Linked DNA regions of Bythopirellula goksoeyrii. The protein of the gene in region 1 binds, or shares a complex with, the protein of each later gene. Links are inferred from orthologs where the notes say so. Each region holds a gene or a part of one and is shown on either strand. Other genes may lie near its edges.

Region 1 (10,882 bases):
ATTCATGGCTTTCAAGCGGTCGCTCTATGATGCGACGACAGGCACCTCCGTGGCCAATCCTCGAGAACAGATAAATCAGATTACTTCTTATCTTGACGGGTCGAATGTGTACGGCTCAGACGCAACCAGGGCAACGGCTTTGCGTACATTGAGTGGAGGTCGATTGAAGACCAGTGCAGGAGACCTACTCCCATTGAATACAATGGGGCTGGTTAACGATACAGGTGGTCCCGCCGATCCTTCTCAGTTCTATGTGGCAGGCGATGTCCGAGCCAATGAACAAGTGGGACTCACGGCCATCCACACGCTCTTCATGCGCGAGCACAATCGGCTTGCCGATGATCTTGCCGCTGCGAACCCGCTCTGGAACGATGAGCAGATTTATCAGCGTGCTCGCAAACTGGTAGGTGCCGAGATTCAAGCGATTACCTACCAGGAATTTCTGCCGGCCCTATTGGGATCGGTGGCGCCCAGTACGAATAGTGTCTATAATCCGGGGCTAGATGCTTCGATTATCAACGAATTCTCGACAGCCCTCTATCGGGTTGGCCATACGATGTTGCCAAAAGAACTGATGAGGATGCAGAATGATGGCAGCGAAGCCCCTGGCGGATCTATGTCTCTACGGGATGCCTTTTTCCTACCCCAGAATCTCTCTGCTAGCAACGAATTGGAATACCATCTCAAGGGTCTTGCGTCGGCAGTCCAGCAAGATGTGGACATGCACATGGTGGATGATGTGCGTAATTTCCTTTTTGGAATCCCCATTCCGGGAGGGTTTGATCTGGCGAGCCTGAACATTCAGCGCGGACGTGATCACGGATTGCCCGACTACAATTCAATGCGAGTTGCGTTTGGGCTGACTCCCAATCTGACATTCGCCGACATAAGCTCTGATCCAACTGTCCAGGCAGGCTTACAGTCTCTCTACGGCACGGTCGACAGTATCGACGCCTGGGTGGGAGCTCTGTCAGAAGATCATGTCGTGGGCTGCGAAGTAGGGGAACTAATAGCTGCCGGTCTCGTTGAGCAATTCACCCGCACGCGCGATGGAGATCGATTCTGGTACACTCGTGATGAAGACTTGGCCGGTGATCTCGCTTGGCTCTCTACTTTGAAGCTCTCAGACATAATTCGCCTCAACTCAGGTATTACGAACTTGCAGGATCATGTATTCTTCATGGCCGTTCCTGAGCCGAACAGTATGGCGTTGATCCTACTGGCTGCAGTAATTGCCCCTATCTCGGTACGGCGGCGTTAGAGATTCTTTTCTCTAGTGTCACTAGTTGGACCGATGGCACAAAAAAGTGCAGCAACCCTGAAGGCTGCTGCACTCATTTCGTTTGGAGCTATTCTTAGCTTTTTACTTGATAGCGTCAGCAGCTTCTCGCGCCTTGTCGGCAGCAGCATCAGCGGCGTCGGCGGCACCTTCAGCAGCATCTACGGTCGCATCTTTCACTGCATTACCAGCCGACTCGGCAGCATCCTTTACTTCGGCAGCAGCTTCGCCAGCCTTGTCAGCAGCCTTCTCGGTTGCGTCCTTGGCGGCATCCATGGCATCCTTTGCGGCTGCTTCTGTTTTCTCGGCAGCGTCCTTCGTGGCATCTATGGCGCTATTAGTAGCATCTTTTGCTTCGTCCGCCGCTTTCTGACGATCGGCTTTTTCGCATCCGACAACTGCTGAAAGACAAATCATCAAAGTTGCAACTAGAAATGAAAATCGCATGGCAAAACCCTTTTCTGAAAATGTTGAATCGACTCGCGTTGGTGCTTTCTGAGAAATCTTACTCGTTTGGCGATGTGACGCGAAAGAATTGCACACCTAGTATCTATCATAGCACCCTCAGAAATCTCGATACTAGGATTCCCCTCGAATTGGGGGTATTTCTTGCAAATCTAAGGCATCGGAGACGCAAAAAACCGGCAATTGTTGCATTCCCGATCTTTTCACTATTCCTAGCACCTTATTGAGCCTGCGTATCCGGATCTCTTGCTTCGGTGCTTGATCTAGCCCTTCTTGAGGGTGTTCCTGCCTATGATTTGCGTCCAAGACGAATCACGTTAGACGAGTACCATGCGATTGCGCGCTTGGGCAATCACTGTGGGGGGCAATCGCTCTTTGGCGAGGAAAGATCGCAAGCGACTAGACGATTCTCAATAGTGGCTCCCGCTCTTGCGGATATGGACAGTGGGCATTGCATCTTCTTGTAGTGCACCTCGAACAACTTTAGCCAGAAAGATGCAATGGTCACCCGAATTCAAATGCGAAACGGGCTCACACTCAAGATACCCCAGGCAATCCGCCAAGATAGGTACCGCCCGTGGGCAATGCTTCACATTGAGCCCTTCGAAGGCAGGTTCATCGGGCTCAAATCCTTTGCCGAAGTGCTTTAGCAATTCAAGGTTATTGTCGCCAACCATATTAAGTACAAACGGTTCGCCACGGCCCAACCATTCTTCCACATAGCGACCTAATTTTACGGCAACCGTGACCATAGGTGGTTCGAAGCCCGCTTGCATGACCCAACTGGTGAGCATTCCAGTGGCTCGCTCGCCACTGCCGGCGGTAAGAATGAAAAGACCACTGGGGACACGACCCAATACGGAGTCAAATTCAGGTTTATTCATTAAAGTTTCTTTATCGAATTCTTATTCAGGAGGGTAATTTAGCGGCGAACCGCACGACCTAATTGCTGTTCAACACGATCAACTTTGGAAGAGATTCTCCCGCTCTGTCCGCGTCGAAAATCGAATTTGGCAGAGCAAGTAACACGATTAGAGCTTTCAGCTACTTTTTCGATGCACTGCTTGAGCAAATCCAATACTTGGGGGAGTTCACCTTCGACAATGGTTCCCATCGAGTGGACTTCATAGGCAAGTCCACATTGATCGACCAGATCGACGCATTGGGCGACATACTGGCTGACACTCTCCCCAGAGCCCATCGGGACAATGCTCATTTCTAATAGGACCATACCGTGAAGCCTCCCCTCAACAACGAATTGCTAGCATATCAAGCATTGTACGACGAGAAATACTGATGTCGATTCCAACTTGCTAGCAGACCGGTACTGATTTGGTGATTTCGACGGCAATAATAGCGAAATCAGTCTTCGCGGCATTCACCTCATCGCATATTCTCCGCATCTCCTGTGAGAAGCTATTTTGCTGATTGCGCCAACCGAGATCACACGGCAGACTTTGATTCCAATGCTTTCGTTTCGACTCCTGACCGTGTTGATCATTATGTCGGAATCTTTCACGGCATATCATGCTGCGGCCCAGTCTGTTGGCAAGGGCAATCCTAGTTGGTCGCCGAATCGCCCGATCAAGATTGACAACTCCTATCGAGTCGCTGAATCCCCTTCCAAGGCTCGCAGAAATGAATTGGCTTCTGGCATCACTCCATCGCAATACGTCCTCTGCGAGCCATGCGATCCAGTCTACAGCGAAGTGATCTCGGACATAGACATGGCCCCTATGCAGACTTGCCAGCCTGGATATGTTTGTCCGCAGCCGATGTGCGTCAATCCAGGAGTCGGTGTCCCCATGGCGATGCCAATGCAAGGAATGCCTTGCCAAGTGGCCAATCCCAATGGATCTGGGGCATGGCATTGGGAACTCCTCCCAGGGGACGTAATCTGGCATTCCTATTGGGCCGGTGTGAAGGAATCCCGTATGTCGGGCTTCATCTTTGAAGAACTCCAAGACAATACGACGTACCTCGATCCTACCCTGGGAGGGCGGGCATCAATTGTGCGCTATGGTACGCGCTATCAAGGCCGACCTATTGGTTGGGAATTGCAGATTGAAGGTGCCGGCATGCCACGTATCAATCTCGATGTAGATTGGGATCTAGAATCTTCCGATTTTCGCTTTGGCGTTCCCCTCATTTACGGTGAAGAACGTGTGCAATGGAAGCTGAGTTATTATCACCTAAGTTCCCATTTGGGAGATGAGTATATCAAACGGACCGGTATCCCCGCCTCGGATCGGGTCAACTATGCACGCGACGAAATAGTGATAGGATTCTCCTTCTTCCCTCGTCCGGCGTGGCGGTGGTATGCGGAAGCGGGCTGGGCTTTTTATGCCGACGAAGGGGCTGATCCCTGGGAGTTCCAATTCGGCGTCGATTATGCTCAAGCCGGTCCGACCGGCGCAAGAGGCACCCCTTTCTTTGCCGTGAATGGGCACCTACGTCAGGAACTCGACTTCGGCGGCAGCGTAACCGGCCAGGCAGGCTGGCTCTGGCGCGGCTACTCCGGCCGGGTGCTCCGCACAGGCGTGCAGTACTTCAACGGCAAGAGCAGCCAATTCGCGTTCAATGGATCGCTGGAAATGTTTGAACAACAAATTGGCATGGGGCTTTGGTATGACTTCTAGTGGGGCTGGAAGCCTGCCTCACGTGATTGCCTAGGAACCGAGTGGTGAATCTCCTAGAATGGTACCATGCCGGGAAAACTATCTGAATATAAAACCTTCTGGAACGAATTTCGTCAGACGTTTCACACGACCGGTGCAGTGCTGCCCAGTGGTCGGCGTTTGAGCCGGGCGTTGGCCAGCCAGGTAGGTCGTGATGAGCGACCCCGACGGATACTCGAAGTTGGACCCGGCACGGGTGCAGTCACCTCGGAGATCGTTCGGCGCCTTGGGGCCGATGACCGGCTTGATTTGGTGGAACTCAATGAACGGTTTGTCGAAATCCTGCGAAGGCGATTGGCAGAAGAATCTGCGTGGCAAAGCGTAGCCACTCGAGTTCGCGTCTTGCAGCTTCCCGTCGAAGAATTGCCGCTCGATGAAAAGTACGAGTGCATTGTCTCGGGGTTGCCGTTGAATAATTTTGATTGCGACTTTGTGCGAAAGGTGCTCGAGCATTTCCATTGTCTGGCTGCAGAAGGTTGTACTCTGAGTTTCTTCGAGTATGTGGCTATTCGTAATTTGAAATCGTTGGTCAGTTCTCGGGACGAACGAAAGAGATTACACGGTATCGGGCAAATCCTGAAAGAAGAACTAACCGACTGGGAGTTTCAACGGCAAATGGTTGTGGCCAATGTGCCGCCGGCATGGGTTCATCATTTGCGATACGCCGCCCCCCTGCCTTGCTCTGATGAATACCCCATTGTTCAAACTGCCGTGTGTTAAGCCATGATTCGTCTGCTTACTATTGAATCCACATGTGATGAGACTGCAGCTGCCGTCGTCGACGACGAGCTCAACGTGCTTTCTTCAGTTGTCGCTTCACAGAGCCATTTGCACGATCGATATGGCGGAGTCGTTCCCGAGATCGCCTCGCGGGCACATGTCGAACGCATCATGCCAGTCATTGAGCAAGCAATGACCCAGGCGGGGATATCACTTGCTGATCTGGATGCCATTGCAGTTGCCAATCACCCAGGGCTTGCCGGCTCGCTCTTGGTGGGCCTGATCGCGGCGAAGACGCTCAGCTTTGCCCACAATATCCCTTTGATCGCTATCGACCATCTGCAGGCCCATATTTACGCGTGCCAAATCGACAGTGGTCGCAACGTGTTTCCTTGTGTGGGATTGATCGTCAGCGGCGGTCATTCGAACCTCTATCGCTGCGAAACCGCTCTCGATTTCACTCCGCTGGGGAGCACCATCGACGACGCCGCCGGAGAAGCCTTCGACAAAGTTGCCAGCATGTTGGGCCTTGGCTATCCAGGTGGTCCGGCAATCCAGAAGGCTGCCGAGCAAGGCGATCCACAGAAGTTTAAGCTCCCCCGACCATTGGTCGACAATCCTGAGCGGCTCGATTTCAGTTTCAGTGGCCTAAAGACAGCGGTCCGTTATGAGCTCTACGGTCCTGGTAAGATCAATCCGGGAGCCCGCGTAGACTTAAATCCGCAGCGCGTCGCCGACATGGCCGCTAGTTTTCAGGAAGCCGTGGTTGATTGCCTCATCGCCAAAGCGGATTTGGCCCTTGAGAAAACCCGTTACAATCGTCTGTGCGTCGGTGGTGGCGTGGCGGCCAATTCTCATTTCCGCAAACGGTTGGAAGCTGACGCAGCTCGTGTGGGCTATGAATTGTTCATCCCGCCGCTTAAGCTCTGCACTGACAACGCTGTGATGGGGGCGATTGCGATCGAGCGTTATCAGACTGGTTTGTTCGAAGACTTGTCACTTGATATATCTCCCGGGTTGGTGCGACACACAGTTGCCCGACTCTCTGAGTCGGGATGATTGAACATATACCCGACTCGGGCAGTCGGGCAACAAAAAAAGGTGCGACCTGCCTTGGCAAGCCGCACCTTCTGGGTCAATTCATTTGCGTAAAGAATTCAATAACCCTGTTGGGCTTTCTTCTGACACGACGGGCAGTAGGAAGGACTTACCACCGAAGTGTTGATCCCTTCACTACCCCGGAAGAACGAGGTCTGTTCAACACGCAGAGGCTTCACACCGCTCTGGTAAGTGGTCAGAGTTTTCTGCCATTCTTCGTCGGAGACTTTGCCGGTCTTTTTGCAGAGGACAACCGAACCCGTCTTGTCGATGATCGCGGCGAAAGGAAATTCCTTTGCCTTGAATGCATCGGCAACTTTCTTGCCATATTCCGTGGATACATCTACATGGCAGCGCTCGTAGGCATTGAGCAATTCTTCCTGCTCGCCTTCGGCTACCAATTGATCTTCGGAGGCTGCAGTGGCAGGATCGCTAGGATTGTCCAACACAATCAACAAGGGACGTGAATCCGCTTGAGATGCGGCCAAGGCCTTACCATAGTCAGACTGCCATTGGGCAGAATCACCGGAAACTCCAAATGACATCAGCGCGATCGCGGTCATTGCCAAAACTTCAACCATTTCAACTCCTTTCGAGGCGAATGCTAGTGTGTAGCTTCGCCACTAGAAAACAATCCGACCGGCTACGCACCGGGCGTGAATTTAATGGATATGCATGGATACTCAGAAACGACCAATTCCGTTTAGTGTGGCCTGTTACAAAGACCTAAGACGAATGTCATCCTGACAGGATGGTGAGTGAGATTACTCGTAGGTGGGGATTAATAAACACGCTCGTTGGCCAGCGGACAGACTAGCGTGTTTTTAACGTTCGCAGAATCTTAACCTTTAAGTGGCCAAATTCAACCACCAAAAAGCGACTACTTCAGAAAAGAAAGCTGCAATACCCCCTGGAATGGGGGAAATGTTTCCCGTAAACCCTTTACCAGCAAGTACTTGCGAGATCAGAGGTTCTCAAAAGGAATGTACTACTCAGCCACTAAAGTTACAGGGATATCCAGCTGCTGGCCGTCTCTGAGAATTGTTAGCTGGACCACATCGCCAGGCTTGTATTCAAAAATCTTGTCCAAAAAGCGCGCCGCAGTACGGATGGATTCTCCATCGACGGCCAGTATTCGGTCAGCATGGCTACGATCGATCGTTTCCGTCTCGTACACAATCGGACCCTGCTGACGTCTCCGGACCACTCTGCGAAATCCTTGAATCCCAGCCCGATCTGCAGGACCATTTGGTGCTAGTCTGGCAACGACTAGACTCGACCCGGTTTCCATGACGTGTGTAATACCAATGCTCGCACGGATGACTTGCCCATGCTCAATTAACTCAGGAACGATCATCTGGATCCGGTCGATGGGGATAGCAAAACCTACGCCTGCGTTTTGCCCTGTCCTGGTGGCAATTGCGACACACATGCCGATCATCTCACCGTTGGTATTCAATAGCGGACCACCCGAGTTGCCGGGGTTCATTGCCGCGTCAGTTTGAATCAAAGCATGCATGATTCGACCCGGCACGCGACTGGGCAAATCGCGATTGAGACTGGAAATGATCCCCGTCGTGAGAGTGCTTTCCCAACCGAAAGGATTGCCGAGGACATATACACGCTGACCCACTCGCAACTTATCCGACGTGCCCATCACGAGTGGAGTCAGTTCGGCCTGAGGCGCCTCAAGTTTAAGCACGGCAATGTCGTGCTCTTTATCTTCTCCGATTAATATCGCAGGATAGGTCTTGTTCGAAGCCAGGGTCACTTCGATCTGGTTGGCCCCATCGACCACATGATAATTGGTGAGGATGTGCCCTTGTCGATCGATGATGGCACCCGAACCTGAGCCCTCTGATTCGCGCTGCATCAGGAAATGATCTATTTGGACACTGCGCGTGTCAATATTTACGACGCTCGGGTTGGCGTGCTCGTACACATAGATATTGGTCTGCTCCTCCGGAGTCATAGAGTTTTTAACACCTGGGCGAACAGCCCAATTCGCTTCGGGTGCCACCTCGGCCGCTACATTTGGTTGCACAGCGTACACTGTTCCAGCAGGATGCGTGAGTTTGGCCAGCCATTCCGAAGAGGTCGAACCCGCAGCTAACCCCAGTAGTCCCATCAAGCATCCAAAGGCTAAATATCGTTTCATGGTTCAAGACTCCGCATGTCCTACGAGCAATAGACTATCATGGGCGCCACAGATGGTGACCCAATTGAGGTTGCTACCTGGCGCACCATATCTCTCTACGATCCTGGCGAATCAGAGGTTCAATTGCAAGGTTGTTTGGCAAGGCAATAACCGTGGCTACTTTGACAGGATTCTAGCCAAGGAGAATGCACGGGCAAGAGGAGAGAGAACTCTCTTCACCAGTATCCGGCACGATGATACGCTGTGTTGGACTCGCGATCAAAGTAATAGTCCGCCCCGGCCAGGAGAACTGCAAAGTCCATTTCCTCGGTGTTTGGCATAGCTGGCATCGCATTCAGCAGATGATGCGATCTCGGATATTGTCGAGAAATTGAGACACAAGAATCGCTGTCACTTCACAGGCAGCAATAGAAAAAAATGACTTTGCAGTCGTCCTGTCCGCCCCGGCCCAATTACTTTTCACGGGACTATGCAGTTCGATAGCATTCTCAAGAACTGGCCATCCCGATTCATCGCACGAACGGAAACACCCTAGGGATCAGTGTTAGCGCCGTCACGGTCAGCAATAACGCCAGCGGCCAGCCGGCACGCCAATAATCCCGCGGATGATATCCACCGGGACCCATGACCATCAGGTTGGTCTGGTAGCCGATGGGGGTGACGAAACTCAAACTCGCCGCCAATGTGACCGCCACGATAAACGGCCTGGGGTCGTAGCCGCCAACGATGGCTAGATTCACGGCGACGGGGATCATCGTGGTGGCGACCGCTACGTTGGTGATCGACTCGGTGAATAATTGCGACAGAATGTAGATGAGGGCCAGCAGGAAATACGGTTCCCAGGTGGCACTGATCCCTAACGATGAAGTCCCCTCCACCAGCGTATGCGCTAACCAACGGGCAGCTCCGCTTTGGTCCAAGGCCTCTCCTAAAGCTAGGGCGGCTCCGATAGTTAGCAATACTTGCAGATCTATTGCTGAGCGGGCCTCGGAGGTGGTCATACACCGAGTGACGATCATCATCAGCACAACCGTGATCGCCGCGATAGCTTTGATGTCTTTGTTCGTAAAATTCCCCCACGGCACCAGGTCGGGCAGAAGGCTGCTTAGGGTGAACCATGCGATGAGGCCAACAAACAAGAGTGTCGCCAGCAAGGCGCGATCATGCCGCCGAGCGGTGGTCGCCCCCACACTACTTACCAGATAGAAATCGCGGCTATGCCGATGGGCACCGACAAATTCGTTCCGAGTCTGTAGGAGCAGCGTGTCCCCCGGTTCCAAACGAATATTCCCCACCTTGTTCGTAAGTCGCTCACCATTTCGGTGTACGGCCACTACCGCTGCGTTATAGAGCTTGCGGAAATCCGCATCGCGGATCGTCAGGCCGATCAATGGTGAAGTGGATGAAAGCACGGCCTCGCTCAGTTGCCGATGGGTTCGATCGGCAGGTCTCGCCTCAAACGAAGTATCGGCCGCTGGCACCAGTCCCGGTATACGCTCAAGATCGGCAATCGTTGTGACTACCCCCGTAAAAACCAAATGATCTTCGGAATTTATTTTGTCATGGGGACTCACAGGGGTGATTGTCTCTCCACCTCGATCAATCTCGATGAGGAACAACCCAGGGAGGTTTCGCAGACCAGCATCCTGGACGCTCTTGCCGATGAGGGGACACTTTGCCTCAACGACCATTTCAACAAGGTATTCCCGATGCTTTTCGCCAAATTGTTCTAGCAATTCGGAACGGTTTGGTAATCGTCGTGGAATCACCAGCAGCATATAAGCCACGGCCATCAATGCCAGGGGAACGCCAACCGCGGTGATCTCAAAAAAAGTAAGCTCACCGATTCGCTCGGTGATTTGATCGGGATAGCCTCCTTTTCTCATCATGGCAGCCAGCGTGCCGTTGATGACCAAAGTCGTGCTCGTGCCGATGAGCGTGCAAACTCCACCTGCTATGGTTAAGTAACTCAAGGGTATGAGCAGTCGAGATGGGGAGATATTGCGACTGCGGCACCAATCGACGACCACCGGAGCCAGCATTGCCACTAGTGGCGTGTTGAGTATGAATGCCGAAGAAGGAACGACAGCTGCCGCCAAGCGGAACAAGGCACTCCGCTCCGTCGTAGCACTGCCCAACAAGCGATTGCCGATCCAGTCCAACGCTCCCGTTGATCGCAGTCCTGCCGAGGCAGCAAACAAAGCGGCGATCATGACAACAGCTTTGTTGGAAAATCCGGCAAGCGCTCGATCTGGAGTAAGAACCCCCGTCATTGTCAGGACGACCAAACCTGCCAGGAATAGCAAGTCGATAGGGACGACCCGTTTGCGCTGCATAGCGAGAAAAATCGCCACGGTTGTGAAGATGGCGATCTTTCCATCCAAAGAAAGGCTGGGAGCCTGAGCTACGATTATCGGCCACTGCATTATGCGAGATTCCAATTCCTGCTACTCAAGTGATCGTGTCCGGTCTTGAATCGAAGTA
Region 2 (11,013 bases), 1.3 Mb from region 1 along the record:
TCCACTTTGGGCGGATGCTGAAGGGAGTTGGTAATCAATTGTCCATCGAGGGCCTCGATTACCTTCAAACTTTCACCTTCGGCCGGCACTGACAAAGCTGCCGATTCGATCGTGGTTGAAACGAATTGATTCACCACTTTGGGTTCAACACGTGGGATAGAGGTTGCGCCCTTCTCAGCGACCAATTGGCCATCGATCCAAGTGCGGAGTACATTGAACTTACTCAGCGAATCGACTTCGATGAAATCGGCCGGATCGCCAACTCGAAGCTGGCCCACGTTGAGTTGATAATGCTCGATCGGGTTGAGACATGCCGCCTGCAAGGCATCGAAGACGTCGATCCCGTGTTCCACGGCTCGACGTACAAGCAGGTTGATATGGCCGTGCTCTAATTCATCGGGATGCTTGTCATCGCTGCAGAGCATCGTGTGTTGGGGGAATTCGCTTAGTAGCGTATAAAGTGCCGCAAAGTTGCGCGCCGCCGATCCCTCGCGAATAGAGATCTTGCAGCCTGCGGCGAGCTTGTCGAGAGCTTCTTCCTTGGTGAAACATTCGTGATCGGTCGTAATTCCCGCGGCGATGTAGCGGGCGGCTTCTTCACCACGCAGGCCTGGGGCATGTCCATCGACGGGTTTGCCGGCTGCTTTTGCCGCGGCAATTTTTGCTAGGCACTCTGGGTCTCCGTGTAAGACGCCAGGGAAATTCATCATCTCGCTCAAGTATACAATCCGTGAATCGGCTAGCAGTTTCTCCACTTCGGCAACGGATATTGCCGCTCCGGCTGTTTCGAATGTGGTGGCTGGTACGCAGGAGGGGGCACCGAAGTAGAACTTGAACGGTGAATTCGCTGCGTTGTCGAGCATGTATTCGACGCCCGACACGCCCAATACGTTGCCGATCTCGTGAGGGTCGCTTACCGTCGCTACCGTGCCATGAATAACAGCAGCCCGCGCAAACTCGCTCGGCACGAGCATGGAACTCTCGACATGCACGTGGGCGTCGATGAATCCTGGCAGCAGATAAGTCGAAGGGCTACTTTCGCTCGGTTCAATCGCAGTGATTCGTCCGTCGGAAATAGCGATCTTTGCCGGGAAAGTGCTACGACCAGATATATCGACAACGTTTCCAACGACACTGCCAGTGTTCATGACCTATTTCCTTGGGAGGCGGTGTCAGTTTGACTTGGTTCAAGATTTCTTATGCCGACGACCACCGCGACCGCGACCTCTCGATGAACCAGAACTTTGCCTTGCTGGTTGCTTGCTGCGCTGAGACAGATTCGTATCCACGATTACGCCAATAGCCTCATCCCAAGTGGGCAGATTGCGGTGGCTGGGACGGCTTCCCGTTGCCGAGGGGGAGCCATCGTCGTCCAACAACTCATCATCCAGATCATCATCGTCATCGTCATCATCCTCACCAAGCTGGGACGCTAGACGCTGTTTGATTCGAGAATCTTCTTCTTCAGGCGTCAATTCCTTATCGTCCTTCGAGCGGCCACGACCTCGGGATCGCCTCCGACGTCGACGCTTTTCAGGTGCGGCCTCATCTTTAGTGGTTTCTGAATCGGATGATTCCTCGCTGACAGTTTCCGAAGTTTCGTCGCCTTCTGCACCATCCTTGTTTTCTTCTTCAGAGCTTGTCCCGGTCTTAACACCTCCGCGTCCACGGCCTCTGCCGCCTCGCCGCCGCCGACGTCGTCCTTTCTTTTGCTCGCCTTCGTCTTCATCATCTTCATCATCATCGGCGGATTTGTCGCTAATGTCTTCCGCAAAGACAGCCTCCTCCCCTTCAGTAAACAGAAAGGAGGACTCGACGTTCGTGCGCGCGGAGACAAAAGCACTCCCCCAAGAGGCTGCGTCAGCTGCGAACAAGGCATCGAAGGCACTGCGGGCGGCTTCACCGGAAATAGTTGGCGCCTCATTGGCTTCGTCTTCTGAATCGTCGGTTTGCTCTACGAACTCGGAGGAGTCGACGCGTACGGATTCGACTTCAATCTCGATCTTGGGTTCTTCGTCACGCGGCTTAAGTTCGGCGCGTGGCACAGCTGGAGCAGGTTTCTCGGTGCGACTGGCGGTAGGTTTTTTGACCGGTGGTTCTTCAGCAACGGGTGGCACATCGATCCCAAGCGAGGAAGCTAACCCTTCCCAGTCGCTGGGGGTCGCCTCAACCTCCTCAACCTGTTCGCGACGGCGGGTAGGAAGTTCCTTGGGGGGGGGCTGACGACGCTCCAAGGCATCATCGGTGACATTCACACCAAGCTCGCCTACTAGTTCGTCCCAAGTGGATTTTTCTTCGTTTTCTTCACTCATATGTCTCTGTCGCATTAAGGAGGTTGTGGAGATCGCATTTCTCTTGGGAATTTAGTGCTGGAAGCGATTCTCCTTGGAAGTGCAATATACGGTTAAATCGTGAGTGCGCGAAGATGCAGTCGTGGGACAGCCATCTTGGCGGACATGCACTACAAATACAGGCTGCAAGTCTCTACACCACGACGCGACTTGGGCTCCCCTAGAATTTGCAGTGGGGATAGACTTTATAGCTAGTCTGCTAGCCATTCTGAACCACGCAAATCGAGTGACACCATGGAAGAGCGAACTACCTCTGGCAACCCTGCCGAGCACGGTCCCGTCGAAGACGTCGAAGTTCGTGGCCATATCATTGATAGTCTTATTTTGCCCAAAGTGTTGGATTGCATTACGACAGGCGGTGGCTCGTTTCGGATCAAGAACATCAGTATTGGCCAAGAACGAATCGATCCGAGTTTTGCTCTGGTCGAAGTTCGAGCAGAGACTGAAGAACAACTGCAAGAAATCCTTGCCCAGATTGCAGATCATGGAGCAGTCCCCACTGCCGGAAGTGATTGCTGCGTAGTCGATGCGGATATCGCCGGGGCTTTTCCCGAAGGATTTTACAGCACTACGAATCAAGAGACCGAAATTCGCCTCGACGGCAAATGGTACGCCGTGACCGAACAGGAAATGGACTGCGGCATTACCGTTAATCTGCAAACCTCTGCTGCGAGATGCATTGCCATGTCTGATGTGGAAGTCGGTATGCCGATTGTCGTGGGGCATGCAGGGGTACGAGTCTTTCCGCTCGAGCGGGCCAATCAAGATCACGCCTTTGCCTTCATGAACAGTGCCGTCTCGACCGAGAAACCCAAAGGGGTAGTCATCCGGCAGATTGCTCAGATGCTTTTCGAGAATCGCCAGGGGAGGGGGAAGTCGCTGCTGGTAGGAGGCCCGGCCATTGTCCACACCGGGAGCGGCAACCTGATTTGCGAACTCATTCGAGGGGGATACATCCACAAACTATTTGCAGGAAACGCTCTGGCTACCCACGATATCGAGCAGTCCTTGTTCGGCACGAGCCTGGGGGTCAACTTGCACGAGGGGAGCCTCGCTGACGCGGGGCATGAGCACCATCTAAGGGCAATCAATCGAATTCGACGCATAGGCTCCATCCATGCGGCCGTCGGGCAAGGAGTGATACGATCCGGCATCATGTACGAATGCGTGAAGAACGATGTCGATTTCATCCTCTCTGGAAGCATCCGTGACGACGGCCCGCTGCCCGATGTGATCACCGACGCCATCGAAAACCAGCGTCTCATGCGAGAAAGCATTCGCGATGTGAATTTCTGCCTGATGATCGCCACCACGCTGCACTCTATTGCAGTTGGCAACCTGCTGCCGGCAAGTGTGAAAGTAGTCTGCGTCGATATCAACCCCTCTACGGTGATTAAACTCAACGACCGGGGCAGCTTTCAGACTGTGGGCTTGGTGACCGACGTCGAACCCTTCCTGCGAGCCCTGGTCGAAGAAGTCAAACGTCTCGAATGATTCCCAGGCGAGCCGTAAGTGTAAGCGCCCCGAGAAACTTACATGAATAAACCTCACATTCTAATGTGCCCGCCCGTTCATTACGGCATCGAGTACGAAATCAATCCCTGGATGAGTACCGAACGGCAGGCGGATCACGGGCTTGCCAACCATCAGTGGCAAGCGCTACGGCAAATCTTGCTCGACGCGGGGGCAATGATTTCTGATGTGCAACCTGTCGCGGGACTCCCCGACCTGGTATTCACTGCCAACTCGGCCATCGTCTTCGGCAAGCGGGCCGTATTGGCAAGGTTCAAGCACGAGCAACGTCAGGGAGAAGAGCCTCATTTCCGTCGTTGGCTGGAAGCCCATAGCTGGCAAGTCGACGAGCCGCCGGCAGACTTTTCTTTCGAGGGTGCCGGAGATGCGCTCTTCTGCGGCGACACGCTCTATGCTGGCTACCGCCAACGCAGCGACGCCAGCGGTCATCAACAGATAGGCGAAATGCTTGGAGTCCGCGTTCTACCTCTGGAGCTTGTTGATCCCTACTATTACCACCTCGACACGTGCTTCTGCCCCCTTGCCCCCGACGAGGCCATCTATCTCCCTGCTGCATTCGACGACTACGGCCAGCGTGTCCTTGCCGAGTCAATTCCCAAACTGCACTCCGTCGAGGAGGACGAAGCAAAAAGTTTCGCCTGCAACGCGGTCGTGGTGGGGAAAACGGTGGTCACAAACATAGGATGCCCTGAATTGCATGCGATGCTGAGATCTATCGGTTTTGACCCAATTGAGACACCGCTGAGTGAATTCGTCAAAGCGGGAGGGAGTGCGAAGTGTCTGACGCTACGTCTCGATGGTGAGGAAGCAGCAGGATGGAAGGGGTAAAATGGAGCTACGCGTTGGAGTTTCCTTCGCTCATCACTTCCTTTACCAGCGCACTAATCTGCTTGAACTCCGGCGTCCCTGCCACGCCGCACCATTCAAACAGCGCCGCTTCGGTCGTTGTTAGCAGTGCACCGGAAGTTTCCATTCGGCGCAAGGCGATGTCGTGATCAATCGCATGCCGTGCTCCAACTGCGTCAGCGGCCACGATCACTTGCATCCCGGCGGCAAGCAGATCGAGAACCGTTTGCTGCACGCAAACGTGTGTTTCAATTCCTACGACAAGCACACGATGGATGCCAGCGGCACGCCATGTATCGAAAATCGCTTCGCAATCTGCACAACTGAATGCGAGTTTGCTGACCACGGGAGTATCGAGTCGCTCGGCGAGAATTGCTGAGGTGGGACCCAGCTTTTCGGGGTATTGTTCGGTTGCCGCGGCGCGCACGCCCAGGATTTTGGCGCCATCTAGCAAGCGGCGGATGTTCCATACAATGCGCTGTTCATCAGGTTGCACGGCGACCAGACGATCTTGGACGTCGACCACCAGGAGCCCTGTGTCATTGGGATTCATTAGTTCTGGACTGCGTGACATTGCGAGGAGGTTGGAAGTTAAGTAGGGAAGGTTGGTAGAAAAATGTTTTTGTGAGACTTTATGATAGGTGCTGGGTACAATAGTCACCAGATGCCCCACTTGTGCCAATCTAGCAGTGAAGTCGATGAGTAATAAGTCTGAGCCCACGAAAGAACTGTGCGATTGGTCGAAAGATCAAATCCGAGAGCATTTCGAGTTACTAGCGTGGATCGTGGGGGAGCCGAACTTTGTCTGTACAAAATGCTGTCGCGCGGCGAATCAGAAGAAATGGCTTTGTAAGCCAAAAAAATTGCCAACTCGATGACGTTCTTCTTGATTGCAGGTGCCCCCTAGCCAGCGGCAAACTTCTAAGCGAAAATGAGCGGACTCACCACCAATCGCTCCCCATTGTAGCCCGCCATGAAGACCCGCTCTACCACGATTCTCACAGTTCGACACAACGGCCAAGTGGCTATTGGGGGCGATGGACAGGTCACTATGGGTCAGACCGTGGTGAAAGGCGACGCAGTCAAGCTTCGCCGTCTAATGAATGACAAAGTACTCGTGGGATTTGCAGGGGCGGCAGCTGATGCCTTTGCCTTGATGGAGCGTTTGGAAGCCAAACTCAAGGATCATCCGGCGAATTTGCCACGGGCCTGTACTGAACTCGCTAAAGACTGGCGCATGGACCGAGCCCTCAGGCGGCTCGAAGCACTCGTGGCCGTGGTAAACGCCGAACATTCGCTGTTGGTTTCCGGTACGGGAGACGTTATTCAACCTAGCGACGGTATCATCGGCATTGGCTCGGGTGGGAACTATGCCCTTGCCGCCGCGCGTGCGCTCGTGAAGCAGACTTCCCTTTCCGCGGCCGAGATCGTCAAGCAGAGCCTCGAAATTGCCGGAGATATCTGCGTGTATACCAATCAAAACATCGTTATCGAAGAGATCAAGTGAAGAGTCTCACTCCCCGCGAAATCGTCGAACATCTAGATCGTCACATCGTCGGCCAGGCCGATGCCAAACGGGCCGTCGCCGTAGCGATTCGTAACCGCTGGCGCCGACAGCAACTCGACGAGAATATGCGAAAAGAGGTTGCACCGAAGAATATTCTGATGATCGGCCCTACTGGTGTTGGTAAGACTGAAATCGCCCGACGGTTGGCAAATCTCACCGGTGCTCCCTTTATCAAGGTCGAAGCCAGCAAGTACACCGAAGTAGGCTATTACGGCCGCGATGTGGAAAGCATGGTCCGCGAGTTGGTAGAAAATGCTATTGGACTGGTGCGGGAAAGCGAATTGGCCAATGTCGAGGAAGAGGCCAAGCGGCGTGTGACCGACCGGCTGCTGGAACTACTCGTTCCTGCTCCCTCTTCCTTCGATGTGGGTGTTGGTACGGATGATTCGCCGGAGCGGTATGAGCGTAGCCGTGAGAAAATGCGGGCGATGCTAGTCGGCGGCGAACTAGAGAATCGCAACGTCGAGATTTCCATCGAGCAACGTACTCAAGCGATGATGATCCCAGGTATGGGTGGCCCGGGTGGCGATACCATGGATTTTGACATGCAGGGCATGCTAGAGAAAATCCTGCCCAAGAATGTCGTACGTCGTGAGATGACCGTTGCTGAAGCTCGCAAGGTACTCTTCGACCAGGAATGCGAAGCACTCATCAACCAGGATAAGGTCAACGCCAAGGCCGTGGAACTTGCTGAGAACACGGGGATTATCTTTGTCGATGAAATCGACAAAGTAGTAGCGAGCGAGGGGGGGCGTGGTGCCGACGTTTCGCGGCAAGGAGTGCAGCGAGATCTGCTTCCTATCGTCGAGGGAACGACCGTGCAGACCCGCTATGGCTATGTGCGCACCGATCACGTACTTTTCGTGGCGGCTGGTGCTTTCCACACGGCCAAACCGAGTGAGCTGATGCCAGAGCTTCAAGGCCGTTTTCCGATCCGCGTAGAACTTGAAGCACTGTCAAAGGATGATTTTGTGCGAATACTTTCGGAGCCACACAACGCACTTACCAAACAGTACGTTGCCCTGATGAAGACAGAAGGAGTCGAAGTTGATTTCCTCGACGACGCGATCGAATCGCTGGCCAGCTACGCCTACCAAGTGAATCAAACGACTCAAAACATTGGTGCCCGTCGCTTGCACACGATCATGGAACGACTGCTTGAAGAACTGAGCTTTGAGGCCCCCGACATGAAAATGGGTCGAGTTGAAATCAACGCCGGCTACGTCCGTGAACGACTCGACGAAATCGTGCAGGACGAAGACCAGAGCAAGTACATTCTTTAGTCGTGAATTTGCTTATTCTTCCTCTGCTGCGTGTTTGTATCCTCCCTTGGCTTTAAAACCGAGGATCATAAGCAGATAGCAAACAGCCATGGCAGCTGGGATAAGTGCCGTGAAACGAATGGCCATGCGACTACCCATTAAGCCTGCTTCAGCCACTGCTGGACCGTCCTGGTCGGAATATTGTTTAGCGTCTTGCCACCAGGCATCCAAGCTGCGTAGTTGAGCGAATTTATCGGTATCCCACTCTCCCTGCTCGATTGCGATTTGCTTGTCGTGTTCCAGCCGAGCGCCTTGATCAGCAATCACACCAACCTTCTGGCCGTCGAGACCCTGAATAGGCTTGAAGAACAGGAACCCTTGCTTCCCTTCGGCTTGATAGCGTAGGAAAGCTTGGGTTGAGGTCTCTTCCAGCTCTTGCGAGGCAAAGCGGTCCTGCTTGTATCCAATCCCCGGACCACCAAGCAGACCAGCCGAAGTCATCCCAGCGCACCCAATGAGTGCCATGGCGAGAGTAGCACTGCGAGGAAACTGCTCGCCGATGACCCCCAGCATGGTTGGCCAAAGAAAGGTTTTACCCACTGCGTAGACGGTAACAGCAATGACCATCAACAGAATTCCTTCTGCATCACTGATCAGATAGAGCCCCAAAGTTCCGATACATGCACTGACGAACAGCAATCCCAGGGAGGAGATGCGATGCACGATCGGACCAGCAAAGAACCTCAAGACGAACATCAAACAAGAGGTGTAGATGAACAGCATGATTCCCTTTTTGGGATCATCCAAAATGCTGCCAGTAATTTTCGCGATCCAGCTGTCGGTGCCTAATTCGACATATCCGACCATGGCCTGCACGACGATCATGAAGAAGAAGAACGGCACAAGACAATCCCTAAGCATGCCAGCATAAGAGATCGTGCCTTGCTGCGCTGCTGTCTGGGGGAACCTCTCAACCAAAGCGATGTATCCATAGATCACAGCGGGGATCAAGTACAAGGCGAGGAGAATCTCCCACTGGATGCTTCCAACCAATAAGCCGATTAATCCACCTAAAACCAAACCTCCTGGCCATCCGGCATGCAAAATATTTAAGTAATGCGTCTTGCGTTCCGGATAAATGGCAGAGGTAAGCGGATTGATTACGGCTTCAGCAATGCCATTGCCCACAGCGAAGATGAATGCCGACCAGAATAGCACTTGATAGGTTGCGTCTTTGCCAGCCGACTCGAATACGGGAGTGGCAAAGAAAAGCATCACGGCTGACACCACCTGGCAAGCGACCGCCAAGATCATCAGCAATCGATAACCAAGTGCATCAAGCAAGAATCCGGCGATCAGAATCACTAGACCAAAGCCTAGCAACCCACCCCCGGTGATCTCGCCCAATTCGGTGAAGGTAAATCCATATTGCTCGGACCACGGTTGCAGTAAGGCTCCCCGTACGCCAAACCCCATACCAGCAGTGGCAATCGCCAAGAAGCCTGCCAACAGTAATTTCCCGCGATTCTCGGCCATGAATTCTCCCAGATAAGTCAGAATTGGTCGTTCATTGAATACTGATAAGCTCGGCCATCTTCAGATAGGCGAGTATTGTCATAATCCTGGCCATAAGGAGAAAAACAGGATTGGCTCCCTAGGCAATGATTGGCTGGCAATCTTACCTGCCGAGCTTTTCCACGGGAAGACCTTCGTGAAATCTCGCAGGAAATTCTCTTCGATTCCGCAAGTAATCAATTAAGCTCTTCCTGCTTGTCAGACAACCGGTTTCTGAGGACATGAACCATCATTTCTTGATTTGGTGATTTCGCCGAGACGACGAATTCCCGCTCGTTTTCCCCCAAGACTTCGATCTGTACATTCAACCTCTCCGCAGGTAAACAACTTTCAAACCGGTCTGCCCATTCGACGAAGGTGATTCCATTACCCTCAAAGTATTCCTCGACGCCAAGTTCCAGGAACTCGTCTTCGTCGCGTAGTCGGTAGGTATCGAAGTGGTAGATGGGGACTCGACCACCGAGGTATTCGTTTACGAGTACGAAGGTGGGGCTGGTGACCGCATCAGGTGGAACACCCATCCCCGCGGCTACTGCCTGGACCAGGCGTGTCTTGCCGGCGCCTAGGGTCCCTATCAGCGCAACGACACAACCGGACGGCAACACTTCGGCAAGCTGCTGGGCTAATCGCTCGGTGTCTGCTTCACTTTGTGCGAGAAAGCGAAATTCGGTCAATTGTTGGCCTCGTGTTGGAAACCGAGGGGATTAAGAGTTGTGTACGTTCCATCAGATTGTGCCTTCCACAAACCAGGGTTGTCAACAAACTCCCCGATGCAACTTATCGGCACAGCAATGGGCTGAGTAGCAAGCAGCTTTGAGGCCTCAGCAGGCGGAACGGCCAACAAGAGTTCAAAATCCTCGCCGTCGCCAAGCGCATGCTCTAAAGGCGACTTACCTGAGGTCTTACTCATCTGATTGGCGGCGAGTGAAATCGGAATCTGATCTATATCAAACACAATGCCACAACCACTGGCAGTTGCGAGGCGAGAGGCATCTAGCGTTAGTCCGTCGGAGATGTCGATGCCCGCGTGGAGTTCGTACTGATCATGGAGCAGCAGGGCTTCCTCCACACGCGGCTCCACTTGCAGATGTCTTCCTAAGATGCTGCCTCCTAAACAGCCAGTAACGAGTAACTTGTCGCCTATCTGAGCGCCTGAGCGAGCAAGAGGTCCTTGGGAGGTCGCCTCTCCAATTGCCGTGATGCTGATTGCCAGATCGCCCTCCCAGGTATTGGTGTCACCACCGGCAATGGTCACGCCATGTTTCTCAGCAAGCGGCAACATTCCACGATACAATTCGATTGCCAATTCCAGCGGCGAGTTGTTTTTCGTCCCGGCTCGCGGCAAGACTATGGACACAAATGCGGCAATCGGCTTGGCAGCCATCGCTGCCAGGTCGCTTAGATTGACTCCCAATGCCTTGTGCCCGACCAACTTTGGGTCCACTTCATCGATGAGAAAATCGACGCCATCGGTGAGTAAGTCGGTGGTCACCACGAGTGGTGTCTTGGTTGGCTTTAGTACAGCAGCGTCGTCCCCCAGTCCTATCTCACAGCAGAGGCCAGCCGGCAGGTTTTCCTCCAACCAGTCAAAAAGATCCGCTTCTAAGGACATGGGATACCTACCTCGCTTCCAAAGCACGCAAACTACCTAAATCAACAATGTTTTGCAGGTTTCCTGTCAGATTATCAGCCAACCTTACTTTCAACTGCTTGCAAACAGCCGAGGGCGGTATTAACGTGACGCATATCGGGGCGAGCGAAACGCCAGTTAGATTTCGCAACCTCCTCCTATTCTCAGCGAAACGTTCTCCTTTGCAACTGCTGAGAAGGAGCAAGTGAAAGGGAATTCAGCGCGCGTGTTGGTCGTTTCCCGAAAAGT

What was found.
Region 2: the proteins of tsaD (region 1) and tsaE are in contact, whole or in part, in a crystal structure (PDB 6N9A), measured with the Thermotoga maritima proteins. The link is inferred for Bythopirellula goksoeyrii from one-to-one orthologs. Residues at the interface, in WP_004082750.1 of Thermotoga maritima: Cys10, Asp11, Arg49, His50, Leu82, Gly84, Gly135, Gly136, Glu154, Thr155, Leu156, Asp157, Asp158, Ser159, Glu162, Asp165, Lys166, Arg169, Leu170, Tyr175, Lys213, Thr214, Leu217, Tyr218, Gln221, Arg222, Asn324; in WP_004082108.1 of Thermotoga maritima: Leu37, Gly38, Lys46, Lys57, Val59, Lys60, Ser61, Thr63, Phe64, Thr65, Leu66, Met67, Val69, Pro71, Tyr82, Arg83, Leu84, Asp86, Asp88, Phe89, Asp93, Ile128, Asp130, Glu131, Arg134.

The regions. Positions count from the first base shown.
Region 1 is NZ_CP042913.1:1,840,640-1,851,521, forward strand. The notes cover bases 4,351-7,173. They hold tsaD (tRNA (adenosine(37)-N6)-threonylcarbamoyltransferase complex transferase subunit TsaD), read left to right. Parts: upstream 4,351-5,145; coding sequence 5,146-6,201; downstream 6,202-7,173. Other genes in these bases: Pr1d_RS07365 (DUF1207 domain-containing protein), read left to right, coding at 4,351-4,383; Pr1d_RS07370 (class I SAM-dependent methyltransferase), read left to right, coding at 4,450-5,142; Pr1d_RS07380 (thioredoxin domain-containing protein), read right to left, coding at 6,300-6,821. Outside these bases: Pr1d_RS07345 (peroxidase family protein), read left to right, coding at 1-1,261; Pr1d_RS07350 (hypothetical protein), read right to left, coding at 1,364-1,726; Pr1d_RS07355 (flavin reductase family protein), read right to left, coding at 2,155-2,628; Pr1d_RS07360 (MTH1187 family thiamine-binding protein), read right to left, coding at 2,667-2,975; more of Pr1d_RS07365, read left to right, coding at 3,166-4,350; Pr1d_RS07385 (S1C family serine protease), read right to left, coding at 7,229-8,398; Pr1d_RS07390 (SLC13 family permease), read right to left, coding at 8,908-10,824.
Region 2 is NZ_CP042913.1:3,175,174-3,186,186, forward strand. The notes cover bases 8,060-11,013. They hold tsaE (tRNA (adenosine(37)-N6)-threonylcarbamoyltransferase complex ATPase subunit type 1 TsaE), read right to left. Parts: upstream 9,809-11,013; coding sequence 9,311-9,808; downstream 8,060-9,310. Other genes in these bases: Pr1d_RS12685 (MFS transporter), read right to left, coding at 8,060-9,095; Pr1d_RS12695 (thiamine-phosphate kinase), read right to left, coding at 9,805-10,746; Pr1d_RS12700 (carbon storage regulator), read left to right, coding at 10,970-11,013. Also shown: ade (adenine deaminase), read right to left, coding at 1-1,148; Pr1d_RS12650 (hypothetical protein), read right to left, coding at 1,188-2,312; Pr1d_RS12655 (ornithine cyclodeaminase), read left to right, coding at 2,586-3,845; Pr1d_RS12660 (dimethylarginine dimethylaminohydrolase family protein), read left to right, coding at 3,888-4,712; Pr1d_RS12665 (isochorismatase family protein), read right to left, coding at 4,720-5,283; ATP-dependent protease subunit HslV, read left to right, coding at 5,704-6,237; ATP-dependent protease ATPase subunit HslU, read left to right, coding at 6,234-7,580; more of Pr1d_RS12685, read right to left, coding at 7,593-8,059. UniProt on the Escherichia coli protein: Required for the formation of a threonylcarbamoyl group on adenosine at position 37 (t(6)A37) in tRNAs that read codons beginning with adenine.